Regions from separate parts of the Vreelandella titanicae genome, predicted to be linked through region 3. Evidence: predicted binding sites of a transcription regulator. Region 3 holds the regulator's gene; each other region holds the start of a gene.
The links. Region 3 encodes PhoB, which activates phosphate uptake and scavenging genes when phosphate is short. Its sites were predicted from a motif close to TGTCATANNNNTGTCANA; they were not measured.
Positions count from the first base shown of each region.

Region 1: the regulator PhoB is predicted to act here: its motif matches at 2,429-2,446, upstream of HZS52_RS07640 (putative 2-aminoethylphosphonate ABC transporter substrate-binding protein).
Region 2: the regulator PhoB is predicted to act here: its motif matches at 3,904-3,921, upstream of HZS52_RS06595 (UTRA domain-containing protein).

Region 1 covers NZ_CP059082.1:1,630,908-1,637,056, reverse strand. Annotated here, with positions in the region: gene HZS52_RS07650 (putative 2-aminoethylphosphonate ABC transporter permease subunit) at 1-176, opposite strand, end outside; gene HZS52_RS07645 (putative 2-aminoethylphosphonate ABC transporter ATP-binding protein) at 173-1,297, opposite strand; gene HZS52_RS07640 (putative 2-aminoethylphosphonate ABC transporter substrate-binding protein) at 1,344-2,381, opposite strand; gene HZS52_RS07635 (UTRA domain-containing protein) at 2,498-3,208, opposite strand; gene HZS52_RS07630 (HAD family hydrolase) at 3,201-3,926, opposite strand; gene HZS52_RS07625 (bifunctional diguanylate cyclase/phosphodiesterase) at 4,029-6,149, opposite strand, start outside.
Region 2 covers NZ_CP059082.1:1,393,724-1,399,872, forward strand. Annotated here, with positions in the region: gene HZS52_RS06580 (aldehyde dehydrogenase (NADP(+))) at 1-1,507, shown strand, start outside; partial or broken gene HZS52_RS24345 (IS3 family transposase) at 1,664-1,792, opposite strand; partial or broken gene HZS52_RS06585 (IS5 family transposase) at 1,911-2,369, opposite strand; gene HZS52_RS06590 (hypothetical protein) at 2,718-2,954, shown strand; gene HZS52_RS06595 (UTRA domain-containing protein) at 3,050-3,826, opposite strand; gene HZS52_RS06600 (ABC transporter substrate-binding protein) at 4,096-5,175, shown strand; gene HZS52_RS06605 (alkaline phosphatase family protein) at 5,232-6,056, shown strand; gene HZS52_RS06610 (ABC transporter permease) at 6,053-6,149, shown strand, end outside.
Region 3 covers NZ_CP059082.1:1,049,127-1,055,275, reverse strand. Annotated here, with positions in the region: gene HZS52_RS04990 (copper chaperone PCu(A)C) at 1-363, shown strand, start outside; gene HZS52_RS04985 (hypothetical protein) at 456-785, opposite strand; gene HZS52_RS04980 (hypothetical protein) at 1,284-1,586, opposite strand; gene HZS52_RS04975 (hypothetical protein) at 2,238-2,552, opposite strand; gene phoR (phosphate regulon sensor histidine kinase PhoR) at 2,864-4,150, opposite strand; gene phoB (phosphate regulon transcriptional regulator PhoB) at 4,153-4,842, opposite strand; gene ubiA (4-hydroxybenzoate octaprenyltransferase) at 4,983-5,873, opposite strand; gene HZS52_RS04955 (chorismate--pyruvate lyase family protein) at 5,909-6,149, opposite strand, start outside.

The DNA.
Region 1 (6,149 bases), 580 kb from region 3:
TTAGCCAGGCCGATAAAGTCGCCGGCGCGGTCATGCAGGCTCTTGATCAGCATGGTCACGAGTGGGAACAGCAGCCCCACCACCAGCAATGCAACGCCAGCGAGTAACGCCAACAAGCGGATCAGCGACTCTAGCGACGGCTTGGTCGCCGATTTTACAAAGCTCTCGGCGATCATTGCTGGCTGCTCCCGGCGGGATAAAGACGGGCGGCTTCGGCGGGCAGGTGAATGCCTAGAACCTGCCCCTGGTAAAGGTTTAAGTCGGTACTATCGCGGCTAGGCACATCGGCAATTAGCGTTTGGTCAACGTCCGTTAGGCGCAAAGTGACCCTCTGAAAGGGACCTAAAAACTCGATGCCGATCACCTCACCGTTCAGCGCTCCCGCTTGACGGCTAAGTGCCACTGCTTCGGGCCGAATAGCCAGTTGGGCGGCTTGACCCACTTTTAAGGTATGCGATAGGCAGGCGCAGGGCATGGTACCCAGCAGCGCTTGGTTATCGCCCTGAGCGGTCACTTCCAGGAAGTTCATGCTGCCGATAAACGAGGCCACAAAGGCGCTGGCAGGCTGATGGTAGATCTCCGCCGGGGTACCCACTTGCTCGATCACGCCGTGGTTCATCACCACGATGCGGTCGGCCATGGTCAGCGCTTCTTCCTGGTCGTGGGTCACCATGATGGTGGTCACCCCGAGGCGCGCCTGCAGGGCTTTAATCTGGCTGCGCAGGTGGCCCCGCACCCGGGCGTCCAACGCCGAAAGCGGCTCGTCCAGCAGCAGCAGGCCAGGCTCGGTGGCCAATGCCCGCGCCAGCGCCACGCGCTGTTGCTGCCCGCCGGAAAGCGCCGCCGGGTACTTGTTTTCGCTGCCCGTCAAGTTCACCAGCGCGAGCAGCTCACCCACCCGTGCTTGGATGCGTGACCGCTCTACCCGCCGGTTGCGCAACCCATAGGCCACGTTGTTGAACACCGTGAGGTTGGGAAACAGCGCATAGGACTGGAACACAATGCCGAAATCCCGCGCCTGGGTGGGCAGCGTGGAGATATCCTTGTCACGCTGAATAAGCGTGCCCGTCGTTTGCTGGGTCAGCCCTGCAATCGTGCGTAACAGGGTGGTTTTGCCGCATCCGGAGGGGCCCAAAAAGCAGACAAATTCGCCCTCGTTTATGGTTAGGGAAATACCATCCAGCGCGGTAAAACTACCAAAACGCTTAGTGACTGCTTCAATGGTTAAATGGGGAGTAGTGGGAGTCATCACCGTTGGTGTGTCGGCCGCCAGCAGCGATGTCATTGTCGTGTGCATAACCTCTCCAAGCCCCGGCAAACCGGCCGGGGCAACTGATCGCGGCTTATTGTTCGGTTTTACCATCGTAGCGACGCTGCCACTCGGCCAGCACGCGTTCACGATTGACGGCAGCCCACTGGAAATCGGCGTCGATCATTCGATCAGTAATATCGGAAGGGTAGTTTTCAATCGGCTGTGCCACACCTGGGTAAGCCACCACCGCATAGCCTTCGTTATACAGTTCGTTGGCTTCACGGGAGATTGCCCAATCCATCAGCGTTTGCGCGGCTTCCTGCTTGTCGGTACCGGCCACAATAGCGGCGGCTTCCATATCCCAGCCCAGCCCTTCTTCAGGGAAGATAACTTCAATAGGCGCACCCTGGGATTTCAAGCGCGCACCGCGGAAGGCAAATGACACACCCACTACGGTTTCACCGGTAGCCGCCAGGCTACAAGGGGCGGAGCCCGAATGGGTGTAACGGGCAATGTTGTTATGTAGGCGATCCATATAATCCCAACCCTGATCCTCTTCCCATAGCTGCAGCCAGCTGGCTACATCCAGGTAGCCGGTACCCGACGAGTTGGGGTTAGGCATGATCACATGGCCTTCAAACTCAGGCTGGGTAAGGTCTTCCCAAGAGGTCGGCATCGGCACGCCCTGGCGCTCGCCCTCAATGGTGTTGTAGCAAATAGCAGCGACCCAGGCGTCCATACCCACCCAAGCCGGGTCTTCACCATCACGATAGGCCACATCGACAAATTTGGGGTCGAGATTCTCAACGCCAGCGGGAGCGTAGCGCTCCAGCATGCCCTCCTCTTCCAACACCAGCAGGCTGGTAGCGGCCAGGCCCCAGATCACGTCAGCCTGGGGATTGTCTTTCTCGGCCAGCAGGCGGGCGGTAATCACGCCGGTGGAGTCGCGCACCCAGTTAATCTCGATATCCGGGTGGGCCGCGTTGAAGCGTTCAGCATATTTTTGCAGGTCGTCCGACTCAACGGCGGTATACACCGTTAATTCAGTTGCTTGGGCGTTGGAAGCAAGCGCAACAGCAGCAGCACCTGCTAACAACGTTGAAGGGAATAAACGGCGTGGCATCATCATGATAGTCTCCCGGCTGATTGGTATAGACCAGAAGTTTGCAGGCGTTAAATGACACTGCGATGACGCTTGTTTGACCGTTTTTTTAAGGGGTGATGACCGCGACTAGGTCGTTTCCGCTAGCGCTGACCGGATAGCTCCACGCTGATACACAGCGAATCGTGCAGCCAGTGCTCTTCATCAAACTCAATAGGGCGCTGCTGGTCGTCTAAAATGGCACGGTTAATATTTAACCCGGCAGTGCCGGGTGCAACGAATAGCTCTTCGGCATCCATTGGCGAAAGCGCTTCTGAGACCATGCGAATAGAGCGATTGGCCAGGTAGTGCCCCCAGCGCTCTCGCAACAGCCCCCAAAGCGATTGCCCACTATAGATATCTAGCAACTCTGGGGCACGCTCGGGTACTACCCACAGCGACTCCACCAGCACCGCGCGGTCATCCACGTAGCGGCGGCGGCGAATATGCTGAAACGGCTGGTCATCCGGCAGCCCCAGCGCCCGAGCCGCGGGCGGGTGAGCGCGGCTTTCCAGCTTCAAAACGGCCGTGCGTGGCTGCCGCCCCTGGGCGCGTACATAGTCGTTAAAGCCCGCGTCACGGGTGGGGTCGTAAACCAAACGGGCGGGAGAAATAAACCAGCCGCGTCGATTGCTGCGGTGTATCAGACCCTCCCCTTCTAGCTGAGAAAGCGCTTGGCGCAGGGTCACGCGGGTGGTGGCAAAGCGCTCGGCCAATGACCGCTCTGCGGGAAGCTTGCCTTCCCACAGGGCGGCATTTTGATCGATTAACGTGCGAAGCTGTTCGGTTAACTGTAAATAGTAGGCATCAGACATGCGCCGATTTTCCTGGCAGAGCATTAGGCGACGAAGCGCTTGAGGGCGTCCGCCAGTCTAAGCGCCGCCAACCTTCAACGCTAGCCACCTCGGCCAGTACCGGGTCTGGGTTAACTGCCACGGGGCAATCGACATATTGCAGTAACGGTAAATCGTTGCGGGAGTCTGAATAGAAGGTGGTGTGGCAAGCAGTGATCTGCTGTTCGGCCAGCCACTCTTTCAAGCGCAGCACCTTGCCGCCGCGATAGGAAAAAATACCTTCGCTACCGCCGGTATAGCGCGCGTCTTCATTCACTCCGTGCTCCACGCTTAGCTCGACCGCCAGCACATGCTCAATCCCCAGGGTGGTGGCAATCGGCTCGACCAGATGGCGAGAGGCAGCGGAAATCAGTAGCAGGGTATCGCCAGCCTGGCGGTGCGCTTCCAGGCAGGCCCAGGCTTGTTCAAAAATACGCGGTTGCAGATGCGTGGCCACAAAGCGCTCGACCTCTTTTTGCACATCTTTCACCCGGCGTCCGCGCAGCGGTGCCAGGGTCATGGCCAGATACTCTTCAAGTTTTAGCTTGCCCGCGTGATAGGCCAGATGCATCTTTTCGGCACGAGCCATAAAGGCCTCGGCATCGCTGATCCAACCTTGCTCTATCATCCATAAATTCCAGCGGTCGCTGCAGTCTCCGTCCAGGAGGGTGTCGTCAAGATCAAACAGGGCCAGGCGCATGGGAGCACTCCTTTCATCGCGGGTTGGCGGCGCGTAGGGTATGCCAAAGGTGATGACAGGACGATGACGCTAATAGAAGACGACGATGAGCAAACTAGAAGACTAAGTAGTTAACCACTGCGTCGCAAACTCATCGGCAGGCAGCGGGCGGCCAAACCAGTACCCTTGTGCCTCATTGCAACCCATTGCGGCAAGCAAATTCGCTTGGTCGCGCGTTTCAACGCCTTCCGCCACGGTTTTCATCTCTAGCGCTTTTGCCATGGCGATGATGGCCTGAACAATGGTGCGGTCATTTTTGTTTTCGAGCATTTCACGCACAAAGGAAATATCAATTTTCAGTGCGTCGGCAGCGAAGCGCCGTAGGTAGGAAAGCGAAGAATAGCCGGTGCCGAAATCATCGATAGAGAGAGCATAGCCCGCTTGTCGCATGGCGTGGGTGATCTCAACGGCCTGATCTGGGTCGCGCATAAAATCACTTTCAGTGAGCTCCAGGGCGATAGCGCTCGACGAAACGCCGGCGGTGAGTTGCGCAATGTGGTGGGTAAGCTCAGGATCGGCAAACTGTTGGGCGGAAATATTGATCGATAGCCTCCCTGGCAGCCCACCCTCAGGCTGTTCACGCCATGCCAGTAGCTGCCTTGCGGACTCTTCCAGCACCCAGTCTCCCAAGGCACGAATCAAACCGCGCTCTTCAGCCAGGGGAATAAACTCGCCGGGGCTCACCCAGCCCCACTCGGCATCGTGCCAGCGGCACAGGGCTTCTGCACCAGTCAACTGACCACTGGTAAGGTTCACCTGGGGCTGAAAGTAGAGTTCTAACTTGTGTTCAGTAATTGCCGCGCTGAGTCGCTCGGTCATCTGTTGGCGTCGATGTAGCGCGTGGCGCATCGTTTGGGAATAGGGGCAGATACTATTTTCGCGCCGCTTGGCGTGGTGGAGAGCAATGCTGGCAGCGTTAAATAGTTCGCCCGCCTCGCTCACATGCTGCGGATAATGAGCAAAACCGATGCTGACATCGAGGTGAAAGACACGCCGCTCCAGATGAAGCGGCGGCTTAACCACTAAGCGTAGCTGCTCCACAAGGCTGCCAATGTCACGAGGGGTGGTATCGGCCACCAGCAGGGCAAATTCATCCCCTGACAAACGCGCCAACGAGCCGTATGAGTGGCTGATCTTCGCTAAACGATCAGCCACTGTCACCAGCAGTTGATCGCCCACTTGGTGACCGTGCAGATCGTTGACCTCTTTAAAACGGCGGATATCCAATAACAGCAGTGAAAGCCCATGCTCGCCTTGCTGGGCTTCTTGCCACATTTGCGCTAGCAACTCCATAAAACGGACGCGGTTAGGTAAACCGGTGGTACTGTCGGTATAGGCTAACTGGTGCATGTGCCGATGGTCGCGCCGACGCTCAAGCTCTGCTGCAGCACCGGTCGAAAGAATTTGCAGCACAGAGGTGGCGAACGCATTGGTGGTCAGCGGCTGTCGATAAAATACCATCATCACGCCAATGGCCTCGCCGTTGGCATTATCCAAACGCCGCCCAATCCATGCTCTTGTGGGTAGCAGTGTGCCTGGTAATAACAGCGGCGAACCATCATGCATGACTGCTTCACGCTCCAACACTACCTGCTCGCTGGGCGAGCCTCGCAGCGCAAAGGTGTGCTGTTCTCGCTGAGCCCCATCAACCACCATGCTGACAGTCGTCGCCTGCCCATAGACATTTTCATCGCCCTGGGGTGAAGTATGCAGCAACGCAATAAAGCCTGCATCGGCTTCCAGCACCTTGACCAAGGTCACAATCAACTGCTGAAAATAACCATCCCCGACTTGGGTCGTGACCGTAGAAGCCACTTGAACCACAGCGTTTTGCACCCGCTGCGACTCTTGCTGGTCGGTCACATCCGAGATAAACCCTTCCAAGCATACGATTTCGCCCGCCTCATCTATGACGGCTTGGCCTTGCTCCCACATCCACCGATAACCACCGTCGCGATGGCGCAGCTGGTAGATCACACGGTAAGGGCATCTGTTGGCAATGGCCGACTGTACCTCATGGAAGACCTTGTCCTGGTCATCAGGATGAATCAGGGCAGCAAAACTGATCAGCCGATTACCCTGTAATTCGTCAGGCCGGTACCCGGTCAGCGTTTCGGCCCCTTGGCTCACCAGTTGCATAGTCCAATTGCGGTCATTCAGGCAGCGATAGGCCATGCCCGGCAG
Region 2 (6,149 bases), 340 kb from region 3:
CAACCCGGCCACCAACGAGATCCTCGAGCCGACCTACTTGGGTGGTACCAAGGCTGAGGTCGAGCGTGCCTGTGAGCTCGCCGAGACGGCCTTCGCCACCTATCGCGAGACTTCTCTCGAGGAGCGCGCGGTATTCCTCGAGACCATCGCCAGCGAGATAGAGGACATCGGCGATGAACTGATCGAGCGCGCCATGGCCGAGTCCGGCCTGCCCAAGGCCCGCCTGGAAGGTGAGCGCGGCCGTACCTGCGGCCAGCTGCGCCTGTTCGCTTCCGTGGTGCGTGCCGGCGAATGGCTCGACGTGCGCATCGACCCGGCCATGCCGGACCGCCAGCCGATGCCGCGCGCCGACCTTCGCCAGCGCCATATCGGCCTGGGCCCGGTCGTGGTGTTCGGTGCCAGCAACTTCCCGCTGGCCTTCTCGGTGGCCGGCGGCGATACCGCCTCGGCCTTGGCCGCCGGGTGCCCGGTGATCGTCAAGGGCCATTCCGCCCACCCCGGCACCTCCGAACTGGTCGGCCGTGCGGTACAGCGTGCAGTGAAAGCGCGCGGGCTGCCTGAAGGCACCTTCTCGCTGATGTTCGGTTCGGGTAGCGAGATCGGCCAGGCGCTGGTCGCCGACCCGCGTATCCAGGCGGTGGGCTTTACCGGCTCGCGGAGCGGCGGTACCGCGCTGATGAAGACCGCTCAGTCGCGTCCGCAGCCGATCCCGGTATATGCCGAGATGAGCTCGATCAACCCGGTGTTCCTGATGCCCGAGGCGCTCAAGGCACGCGGCAAGCAGATCGCCGAAGGCTTCGTCGGCTCGCTCAACATGGGTGCAGGCCAGTTCTGCACCAATCCTGGGCTGGTGATTGCGGTCAAGGGCGCCGAGCTCGATGCCTTCGTCGAGGCCGCTGCAGAAGGCGTGAAGGGCAGCGCGCCCCAGACCATGCTCACGCCGGGCATCTACGATGCTTACCAGCAGGGTGTTGGCCAGCTGTCCAACAGCAGCAAGGTGCGTGAAGCCGCACGTGGCCAGGTGGGCGAGTCGCCCAACCAGTGCCAGGCGGGGCTGTTTGTCACCACGGCGAACGACTTCCTGAACGAGACCGAGCTGCAAGAAGAAGTGTTCGGTTCTACCTCGCTGGTCATCGAGTGTGCCGACCAGGATGAAGTAAAGCGTGTCGCGGCCCAGCTCGAAGGCCAGTTGACCATTACCCTGCAGATGGACGACGGCGATCTGCAAGCGGCCAAGGCGCTGATGCCGGTACTCGAGCGCAAGGCCGGGCGGATTCTCGCCAACGGCTGGCCAACCGGGGTCGAGGTGTGCCACGCCATGGTTCACGGCGGGCCGTACCCGGCGACCTCCGACAGCCGCACCACCTCGGTAGGCAGTGCTGCGATCTTCCGCTTCCTGCGCCCGGTGTGCTACCAGGCGTTGCCGGAAGGGCTATTGCCCGAGCCGCTCAAGGACGGCAACCCATGGCAGCTGTCGCGCTTGGTGGATGGCAAACGCGAAGCGTAAGCAACCCCATGGAAAGCGGCCTATCTCGCAGCCTGTCAGTAGAGGGCAGCCATGGGCTGCCCCTTGTTTTATCAGAGTGCGCGAAAAACCCCGTACTTTTTGAGTGCGGGGTTTTTCGCGCACTCTGATAACCACCGCTAAGTAAAGCCAGCCTTAGTACGTTCGGATGTAAGTGATGTCCGTCACCCAAGCAACATTTGGCGCTGTTACTTCAAACTGATGGTCTAAATGGTTGAGTGATACAACAGCTGGTTTTCCACCGCCATAGCTGCCAGGGCGTCGTTTACCTTCACCCTGGCGCAAACAGGCAATCAGTTCCTTCTTGAGCGAGCCGCGCGGCAAGAGGTAAAGCGCGTTGTAGATGGCTTCGTGGGAGATGTGGCGGTCAGTGTTAGAGCGCCTTTCAAAACTGTCGCGTGAGTCGCTTCAAGCAGATCAGGGAGCAGCCCAGTAAAGTGAACGCATAGTGGATGTCAGTACGCCGCTCATATCGTGTTGCGAGCCGACGCATCTGTTCCAGCCAGGCGAAGATTCTTTCAACCACCCAGCGATGTCGTCCCAGTCGCTGAGTATCTTCCACACCACGTCTGGCTATACGAGCCTGAATATGGCGTCTACTGCAGGCACGGCGACAACGAGCAAAGTCGTATGCCTTGTCGGCGTGAAGCTTACGAGGTCGCTGGCGAGGACGACCCAGACGACCAGCGACGGGGGGTACCTCGTCTAGCAGGACAGATAGGGGAACACTGTCATGCATATTGGCCCCGGAGAGAACGACCGCCAGCGGTGTTCCCTTTCGATCAGTCAGTAGGTGCCGTTTAGTTCCGGGTCGCCCACGGTCTGTCGGGTTTGGGTCGTTAGCCCCCTTTTCATGCATCTAGTACCTGATAAACCAACTACTAAAATTAGCCTAACATAAGCTGCTTAAGAAGACTGAGGCTAGTGGGCATGATATTTCAACGTTTCGCCTACCCTTTAAATTGATCTTAAACGGCGCAATCCAGCTGTCCGAGATAGATAAGCAGAGACTTGCGTTGACTACGGAGTAACGTTCAAGTGTCTTTCTTACGCTCACAGACTCAACCTACCGAACGAGACAATCAAAAACAGGAACCTGCAATCACTCGCAGCCCCCTGTTTTTTACCACCTAATCTTCCTTAGCTCTTTCTGATTGGGCGGTGCGCCTACCTTGATTTCGCTGAGTTTCTCATGCGAGAGGCCGCGGTAGAGCACGAACATCATGATAAACATAGGCAGGCTGAGGACGGTGATCACTTTTTACAATACGGTCAGCCCGGCATCGCCCGCCAGCACGATAAGCATGGCGGCCAGCATGCCTTCGGAGACGCCCCAGAAGACCCGCTGGTGTGCGCTGTCGGTACACAGCATATCGACGACCAGGGTGGCTGCGTTTCTCCTCCGGATGCTTCAGTTGAAGCCCTCTAACATGGCGTGATTGCCGTTTTCAGAAAGCAGCTCTGGCTCAAGGGTGCTTGATGCACGAAACGGTTAAGGTTCCTCTATAACGCGTCGGGGCGGCGCTACGCACTACTCTGCGGCGCCGCCGACACAGTGAGTTCAATCGCATCATGCCGCCAAAGCTCATCGTCGTAATCGATGGCTCGGCCATTCTGGTCGTAGTTGATGCGAGTGACGCGCTGAGCAGGCCCTCCTGAGGCCGCGCGCAGTGCCTCAGCCGCACGACAATGCAGCACCGTGGAGCAGAGCTCGAAGCTGACACGGCTGATGCGTATGCCGTAGTGGCTGCGATAGAGCTCGGTGAGTGAGCAGGTCACGAGGTCGTGCGCGAGAATCCCGGGGAAGCAGTCCGCGCGTAGGTAGTGTTCGACATATAGCACGGGGCGCCCATCGATACGGCGTGCCCGGATGATGTGGAAAACCGGTGCTCCTTCCAGGATACCCAGACGGGCCGCTACCCTGGGTTGGGCGGGGCACTGGGTGGCTTTGAGTACCTCGGTTTCCGGGTGGCGCTGCTGGGACGCTACCATCTCCTTGAACGGCAGAGAGGCGAGTAAGTCGTAGCGAAGACGAGGCGGGGAGACGAACCAGCCGCGGCGGCTCTCCCGATAGATGCGACCTTCGGCCTCCAGTTGCATCAACGCCTCACGCAGTGTGATGCGTGTGGTTGAGAAGCGCTCCATCATCTGTCGTTCGGAGGGTAGGCGCCCAGTGGCAGAGGGGGCCTCCTCGGCCAGCATGCCCAGTAGCGCCTGCTGAAGGCGGCTGGTCGGTGGCGTCAGACAGGGTGAAGCGTTATTCGCGCTAAATGGCGTGGCGTGTGGCAGCGTAGTGGTCAAAGGAAGCTCGCTTCTGGTCTAGTTCAGACTGCGTAAGCTCGCACGCAGTCGTCTGCAGGCTATTTTAGCGAAGGTATCATGTCAGGGTGATGACATGTCTGAGCTATAACCGCCAATTTCAGCAGCAATTGCCGCTATTGTAAGTACATGTGAATGTCATTCAAGCGACATGCCTTTGTCATTTCCACCCCCTAGTATGCCTTTTGTCAGCCGTTACTGAACTAGACCAGATGGCGGCATCACCCTGACTAACCGAATGAGGCCATACTGTGAATCCGACACGCTCGTCGCTGCTGCAACTGACGCTAACCGCTGCGCTCGGAACGGCGCTTCTCGCAAGCCCGGCCCAAGCGGATACCGACCTGTCCGAACTGATCGCCGCTGCCCAGGAGGAGGGGCGCGTCGATAGTGTCGGCATGCCGGACTCTTGGGCCAACTGGAAAGACACCTGGGCCGACTTGCACGAACAGTATGGTCTGGAGCACATGGATACCGACATGAGCTCCGCCGAGGAGATAGCCAAGTTCAAGGCCGAGGGTGAAAACGCCACCGTTGACATCGGTGACGTGGGCATCAGCTTTGGCCCCATCGCCGTGTCAGAAGGCGTGACTCAGCCCTACAAGCCAACGACCTGGGAAGAGATTCCCGATTGGGCCAAGGATGAGGACGGCCACTGGGTGTTGGGCTATACCGGCACTATCGCCTTGATGATCAACAAGCAGCTAGTGCCGGAAGCGGAACGGCCGCGCACCTTTGCTGACTTGCTTGAGGGCGACTACAGCGTAGCGCTGGGCGCCGTAGGGCAAGCGGCTCAGGCTAACAGCGCTGTGCTCGCCGCCGCCTATGCCAACGGTGGTGATGAAAATAACCTGCTGCCAGGGCTGGAGCTATTTGCCGAGCTGGCCCGCCAGGGGCGGTTGTCACTGGCGGATCCCAGCATCGCCAACCTCGAGAAGGGGGAGGTCGAGGTTGCGCTGATGTGGGACTTCAACGCTCTGAACTACCGTGATCAGATCAACCGTGATGCCTTCGATGTGGTCATTCCTGGCGATGCCTCGGTGACTTCTGGCTACGCCACCATCATCAACAAGCACGCCCCGCATCCTAACGCGGCCAAGCTGGCTCGCGAGTTCATCCTCTCTGACGAAGGGCAGTTCAACCTGGCGGAGGGATATGCCCGCCCGATTCGCGCCGAGCACCTGACCCTCCCCGACGAGATCGCCGCCAAACTGCTGCCCAATGAGCAGTACGCCAATGCCCGTGCGGTAGAGGATTTCGACGCCTGGGAAATGAGCGCACGGCAGTTGCCGAGCCAGTGGCAGTCCCAGGTGCTGATCCATCAGCAGTAACCGCCTCCTCTTTCCGACTAACTGCCGTCTCCTCAGGAGGCGGCAAGGAGCCTGTGATGTCTCAGCGCATCATTCTCGTAGTGCTCGATGGCCTTAACCATGCCGTGGGGCGGCACGCTATGGGCCACCTGCATGCCCTCTGTGAAGCGGGCCGTGGCAGCTTCCACGCGCTTAACTGCGAGCTGCCAGCCATGTCCCGTCCCCTCTATGAGTGTTTGCTGACCGGCGACCGGCCTGTGGACTCTGGGGTGGTGCATAACCAAGTGGTACGCCGATCAACCGGCACCAGCCTGTTCGATCTGGCGGTTCGTCAAGGGCGGCGTACTGCGGCAGCGGCCTATCACTGGGTCAGCGAGCTCTATCTTGAGGCTCCCTTCGTGCCTGCCCGCCACCGTTTCCACCAGAATGCGGAGAGCGCGATCCAGGTGGGCCTCTTCTACTGGCAGGATCACTACCCTGACGATCACCTGTTCAGCGACGCCGAAGCGCTGCGCCGGCTCAACGCCCCAGACTTTTTGCTGGTGCACAGCATGAATGTTGATGATGCCGGCCATCGCCATGGTGGTGAGTCGCCCCAGTACCGCAACGCCGCACGTCGCGTCGATAGCGCCCTGGCCGACTATTTGCCGCAGTGGCTGGCTGAGGGCTACCAGGTGATGGTGACCGCCGACCACGGCATGAACGCCGACGGTTCTCACTCGGGCCTGCTGGAGGAGGAGCGCCGGGTGCCACTGTGGCTATTTGGCGAGGCGTTTGCTCATGCGCCGGTGGCATCGCTGCAGCAGCCAAGGCTGTGCGGTACCTTGGCCACCTTGCTGGGCCTGGAGCATGACAAACCCTATCACGCCGAGCTGCTGGCCGAGGGGAGGGCGGCGTCGTGAAGCGCCTGCTGCCCGCCTGGCTATGGCTGGTACCCTTTGCGCTGGTATTCGTGGCCTTCCAACTGGCGCCGCTCGGCTGGATCGCCATCAGTG
Region 3 (6,149 bases):
ACCCCACCGGGTGCGGTAAACGGTGCCGCCTACCTTGATATCACCGCCGTTTCAAGCCCCGTCACTCTGGTTGGCGCGAGCAGTCCTGCGAGCAGCAACGTTGAGCTGCACGATATGCAAATGGACGGCGATATGATGCAGATGCGGCATGTGGACGAGATTCGTGTCGAGGCAGGGGAGACTTATGCCATGCGCCCTGGTGGCGGCTTTCACTTAATGCTGATTGGCTTAACCGAGCCGCTGAAGGAGGGTGAGCGGTTTCCCCTCACGCTCACCTTCGCTGAACAAGGTGACGTAGACATCGAGGTCTGGATACAGAGCGCCCAAGACGGTAGCGAAGCTGCTGATGGGCATCACCACTGATGTCGTTGGCTTTTAACACATAGCAAAAACCCCACCGAAGCGGGGTTTTTAGCGAGTAACGCTTACATTAGCAGTTACACTTATCCTATTATTTACCAGTCGGTGCTATCACCTTCATCCCGGTTGAGTTCTCCAGGAGTGTAACCCTCTTGGCGAGAAGTAGGCCCTTTTTCAGCCGTAGAAGGACGGCTACTGGAAGGCGAAAAGTCCAAGCTATCAGCTTCGTCACGGTTCAAGTCGCCCGCAGAGACATGAGATGGTTTGGAAGCTGCATGCGACTCAGGTTTGTTGATGACATCCTGACCAGCGGTACGGTCTTGGTTCAGTTCAATAGATGAGTGCGCCATCGCCATGGGGCTCGCGACCAAACCAAAAGCAATACCTACTATGGCGACTTTTTGGCTCATTTCTTTTAACAGCAAGATGTTCTCCTCATTATCCATGGATTCCGTTCATCGATGATTAGAACGGCTATTACGCTTTGCGTTGCATATTAGGCGTCAAAAAAGTTAGCTCACCCTTTAGGATCAAAATGATTGTGAGACCGGATGCCTGAGACATAACCCACCGGCAGGCTGATGATGGGCAGTGTATAAATAGCGCCGCAATGAAATTAGGCTCCGCTAGAAAGCCGTACCTTAAACTAAAACAAGAATAGTGTGGGAGAGGTGTTGGATGCCACAAAAAATCAGACCCCGCATCAGCAGGGTCTAAGGACACAAGACTTTGACAATGACTAGCGCTAGCTTCCTTTCCTTTTGCGGGGCTGCTCCAACCTTGGAATTTAACCCTGACCAACGCTCTGATTGTCGTTTGATTCATTCCTTGAATCGATATGCATCCGTATCGGTGTGACACGCTTTCGCGTGTTTAGCTCACATGTTAATCGTAATATATTTCTTCAGAATTGCAAATTTTTGTTACCAAACGTTTCCATCACCTACGTCTTGGGTCAAATCTTTTGCTGTGTACTCCGCTTGAGCGCTAGTGTGATGCGACTCTGCCTTGATGACTCGAGGGCGGTCGCCTTCGTCATACATCAAATCAGAGGGGCTAAATTTAGCCTGACCCGAGGTATGATGTGATTGAGCTTGAATAGGCTCATCGTCAACGGTCAAATCTTGATTTGCTTCGATGGACATATGGGCAAAGGCAAGCGGGCTTGCCAGCAAACCAAAAGAGAGACCTACGACGGCTGCTTTTTTAACAAAATCGTTAAACATACTATTTACTCCTGGTGACCGTTTGATACCGCTGAAGTGAAGTGAGAAGGGCTCTCTGGCCAGATCTCACTGCGGCTAGCTTCACTACCTCTAGATAGCATATGTAATGCCAACTCTCTTATAAAAATAAAATAATTATATAAATCAATAATTTAAAATAAATACATTGTGCACAATTATACACCGCTAAAAACAAAAGCACGCTAATTACATGTGCACTAATGACACATGCGCAAAACTGTCTGTGCCTTTATGACACACTCAGCAAAATAAAAGGCTCGATGCCAACAAAGCGCTACGGCATCAATTCATAAAAAACAAGACATGGCATTGGATAGAGAGGCGCAAAGAAAGATCGGCGGAAAAGATAGGGGAGAAAGTAGCGGGGGGATAAGCGAGATAAAAAGTAGGCAGCAAAAATTAGGCCCCGCATTGCGGGGCCCGATATCAGAATTGGCTATAGGTAATAACTAACGCTAGCTTCCACTCCTTGTGCGGGGCTCCAACCTTGGAATTAACCCTGACTAGTGTTCTGATTGCCTACTGATTCATCCGTGAATCTTAAAAGCATTCTTGCTTTTGTAACATCCTGTTAATCGCTTATTCATTCTCTGAAAAAGCTTTTAATGATATCTAAAAGGTCATTGATAATTAGCTACCGCCATTTTCTTCTACAAGCTCATCCTTGTCATACTCAGCATCGTCTGAGTGACTGCTTGATTGCGGATCCATGTCGCTGGCACCATCACCTTCGTCATGGGTTAAATCGTCAGTCATGTCTGTTGTATCACTGCCAGTTGAACTACCGGTACCTTGGGAATCCATCGGTTGCTCGTCAGCGGTAATACCTTGGTTTTCGTCAATCGCCGAATTTTCATCGGTTTGTGCAAAAGCTAATGGGCTTGCCATCAGACCAAAAGATACACCTAAAATGCCAGCTTTCTTGAGAAAATCCTTGGACGTCATATCCTACCTCCGATCGCTGTTTAGTACCGCTTAATGAAGAAAGAAAGGCTTACTGAGAAGCCAGCAATTCCTGCGGTCATCTTCCTTCAATCTGTACTCTGCAGAAGGCATGCCAAAAAACTTAAGCATATAAATAAAAACAACAAAATCAGTCTCTTAATTAAAAATAAGTTATGCCAAAAAGGCATCGACTGAGTCACGACACAACGCTTTAAGCTGTGTAAAAATGGCACATGGGTAAAGCTTTACCAACCTTGCATGCCAATATTGCACATTGCTACAAATATTATGCGATGGGATGACTTGCTAAATTAAACAAGACGCGAGGGGGGGAAGGCGCAGCGAAACAACGCACCCTTGCCGGGAAGGGACTCAATTTGTAGTTGCGCATCGTGGCGCAACAGCACGTGCTTAACGATCGCCAAGCCTAAACCTGTGCCGCCAGTCGCAGTGCTGCGCCCCTTATCAACACGGTAAAAGCGTTCTGTTAGTCGGGGAATATGAACGGGATCAATCCCTTCACCGTTATCTTCCACATCGATATAGCCGCCACCAGTAGCACTAGCTTTCCAGCGCAGGGTGATTTGGCTGCCAGCAGGCGTGTAGCGAACCGCATTAAAGGCAAGGTTAGAGACGGCGCTGCGAATCTCCTGTTCACTGCCTAACAGTCGGGCATCGCTCTCAAGGGCGACGGTGATGGTATGACGTTGATGCGATAGGGCCAGCGCATCATCACAAACGCTTTGCAGTAAAGGCTCGAGTGACAGTGGATGATGATCTTGGCCGCCCTGGTCAATTTCCAAACGCGAGAGCAGCAATAAATCGTTGACCAGATTCTGCATCCGCTGGGTCTGTTCCTGCATTTGCTGAATACTACGTCCCAAGCGCGGCGGAAGCTGGTCGGAGATATCACTGTAGGTTTCCAAATAGCCGGAGAGAACGGTCAGCGGCGTACGTAACTCATGGGAAACGTTGGCGACAAAGTCGCGCCGCATCTGCTCAAGACGATGCAAGCGGGTGATATCGCGAGCCATCACTAAGCGTTCGTCGTCACCGTAGAGGGTAATTTGATACTGCAGGATTCGCCGTTCATCAATCGGTGAGGTGAGCGTTAACGGCTCACTGTAGTTACGCGAATTAAAATAGCTGATAAAGCCCGGGTCGCGCAGCAGGTTGGTAATGTGTTGACCACGATCATGGGCGGTTTGTAGCCCCAGCATGGCGGTGGCGGCGCTGTTCCACCACTCCAAATCACCGTGGCGATCAAGCATGACCACGCTATCACGCATTGCTTCAGACGACTCTTGAATACGTGCCAAAGTAGCCCGCAGACGGCTTTGGGTGATGCGCTGACTTTTTTGATAGCGGTATAAACGATCGAATAGCTCGCCCCACATCCCGCGAGCGGCAGGCGGTTCATCGTTAGGGTGGAGGGTGAGCCACAAATAGAGTTCGCGTAACTGTCGTAAGTGGTAAAACAAGCATCCCGCAAGCCCTGCTGCAAGCCCCAGCCCAGCCGAGCCCAACAGCCAGCCCAAGCAAGTGCCCAGCGTGGCCAGCCACGCTATTCGCCACAGCTCACGACTCCATAAACGCACATTTACACCCGTGCAGAGAAACGGTAACCGGTACCCCGAACCGTTTGGATCAGGTTTTGATGCACGTCGCCCAGCGCTTTACGCAAGCGGCGGATATGCACATCGACCGTGCGCTCTTCAACGTAAACATTGCCGCCCCACACTTGGTCAAGCAGCTGGCTACGTGTGTAAGCGCGCTCTTGGTGAGTCATAAAAAACTGCAGCAAACGGTACTCGGTGGGGCCCATTTCCAGCGCTTTGCCGTGGGCACTTACCCGGTGGCTCACCGGATCAAGCAGCAGGCCGTTAATCTCAATCGGGTCTTCAACGCCACGTGGCGTCGCACGGCGCAGCACCGCTTTTAGCCGTGCCACCAATTCCCGGGGTGAAAAAGGCTTGGTGATATAGTCATCGGCACCGGCTTCAAGCCCTTGAATTTTATTATCCTCTTCGCCTTTCGCGGTGAGCATAATAATCGGGATTTCAGCGGTGGTTTCTTCACGCTTTAGGCGTCTCGCCAGCTCAATACCGCTAGTGCCGGGCATCATCCAGTCCAGCAGCAGTAAATCGGGTTGGTGGTCGACCACCATGGCATGGGCATCCTGGGCGTTATCCGCTTCGAGCACGCGATAGTCAGCCATTTCCAGCGCTACCGCGATCATCTCGCGAATCGACGCCTCATCATCGACAATCAGAACGGTCTTGGCGGTCATACCAGAGCCTCACGGTGTTCAAAGAAACTAGTTCAAAGAAAAACAGTTCAAAGAAAAACAGTTCAAAGAAAAACAGATCAATGACATGTCAGTGACGATAACACCATGACTTGATGACAATTACATGACAATCGCCTCGATCAGCCAGCCGCAGGCCACCAACTTAGCGCGATACCGGCAAAAATCAGCAGTCCCGACCAGTGATTATTGAGAAACGCCTGGAAGCAGGCATCCCGCTCCTGGTCGCGAATTAAGCGCTGCTGATGCAGAAAAGTCGCTGCCATTGCCGCTAGCCCTAACCAGAAGAAACCACCTAAACCAACCCACCAGCCTACCCAAGCCAGCAACCCCAGGGTGGCTAGCTGGAGTAAGCCGATAATCAAACGATCCGCATTTCCAAACAGCACGGCCGTCGATTTAATGCCAATTTTTAAATCGTCGTCGCGATCGACCATGGCGTACTGGGTATCGTAGGCCACTGTCCAGCACACATTAGCGCAGAATAGCAGCCATGCTTCCAGCGGCACGTGGCCGAGCACGGCGCCAAAAGCCATCGGAATTGCCCAGGAAAAAGCCGCGCCCAGCACCACCTGAGGAAAGTGGGTATAGCGCTTCATAAACGGATAAATAATCGCCAGCAGCACCCCGCCCAGCGAGAGCAGCACCGTAAACCAGTTGGTCAGTAATACCAGAATAAACGCAGCGGCCACCAGGGCGATAAACAGCAGTTGAGCTTCGGTTTCGCTGATACGGCCCGTCGCTAGCGGACGTTGTTTTGTGCGTTTCACATGCCCATCGAAGTGGCGATCCGCATAGTCATTGACCACGCAGCCCGCAGCGCGCATCACATAAACGCCGGCCACAAAAATCAGCAGCACATTTCGCCCTGGTACACCTTCCGCAGCCACCCATAATGCCCACAGCGTCGGCCACATCAAAAGCCATGTGCCTATCGGCCGATTCAAGCGCATCAGCTGTAAAAAATCTGCCACGCGAGCCCATCCCTTCGGCCGCAACAGTGAACGATCCATGCTTACCTCACGAAGAATAAGATGCAGGCGCTAGCCTAGCGCGAAGGCAGGCCAAGATCATCCGCCATCGCCGTCAAAAAATACTCTTGCACTAATAACGACAGACTGCCGTGCTTACAGCCGTGATAAAAAACAGAGCGCCTTCCCCAGGCACAGCCTTCCTGTATGCCGTTGACGCTAGCAAACTGGGGGGAATGCGTCGTTACTTCCAATGGCCCACGCACTAAACCCGGCTGGCGAAATAGCCAACTACCTAGCGAGCGCTCGCCCAGGCAC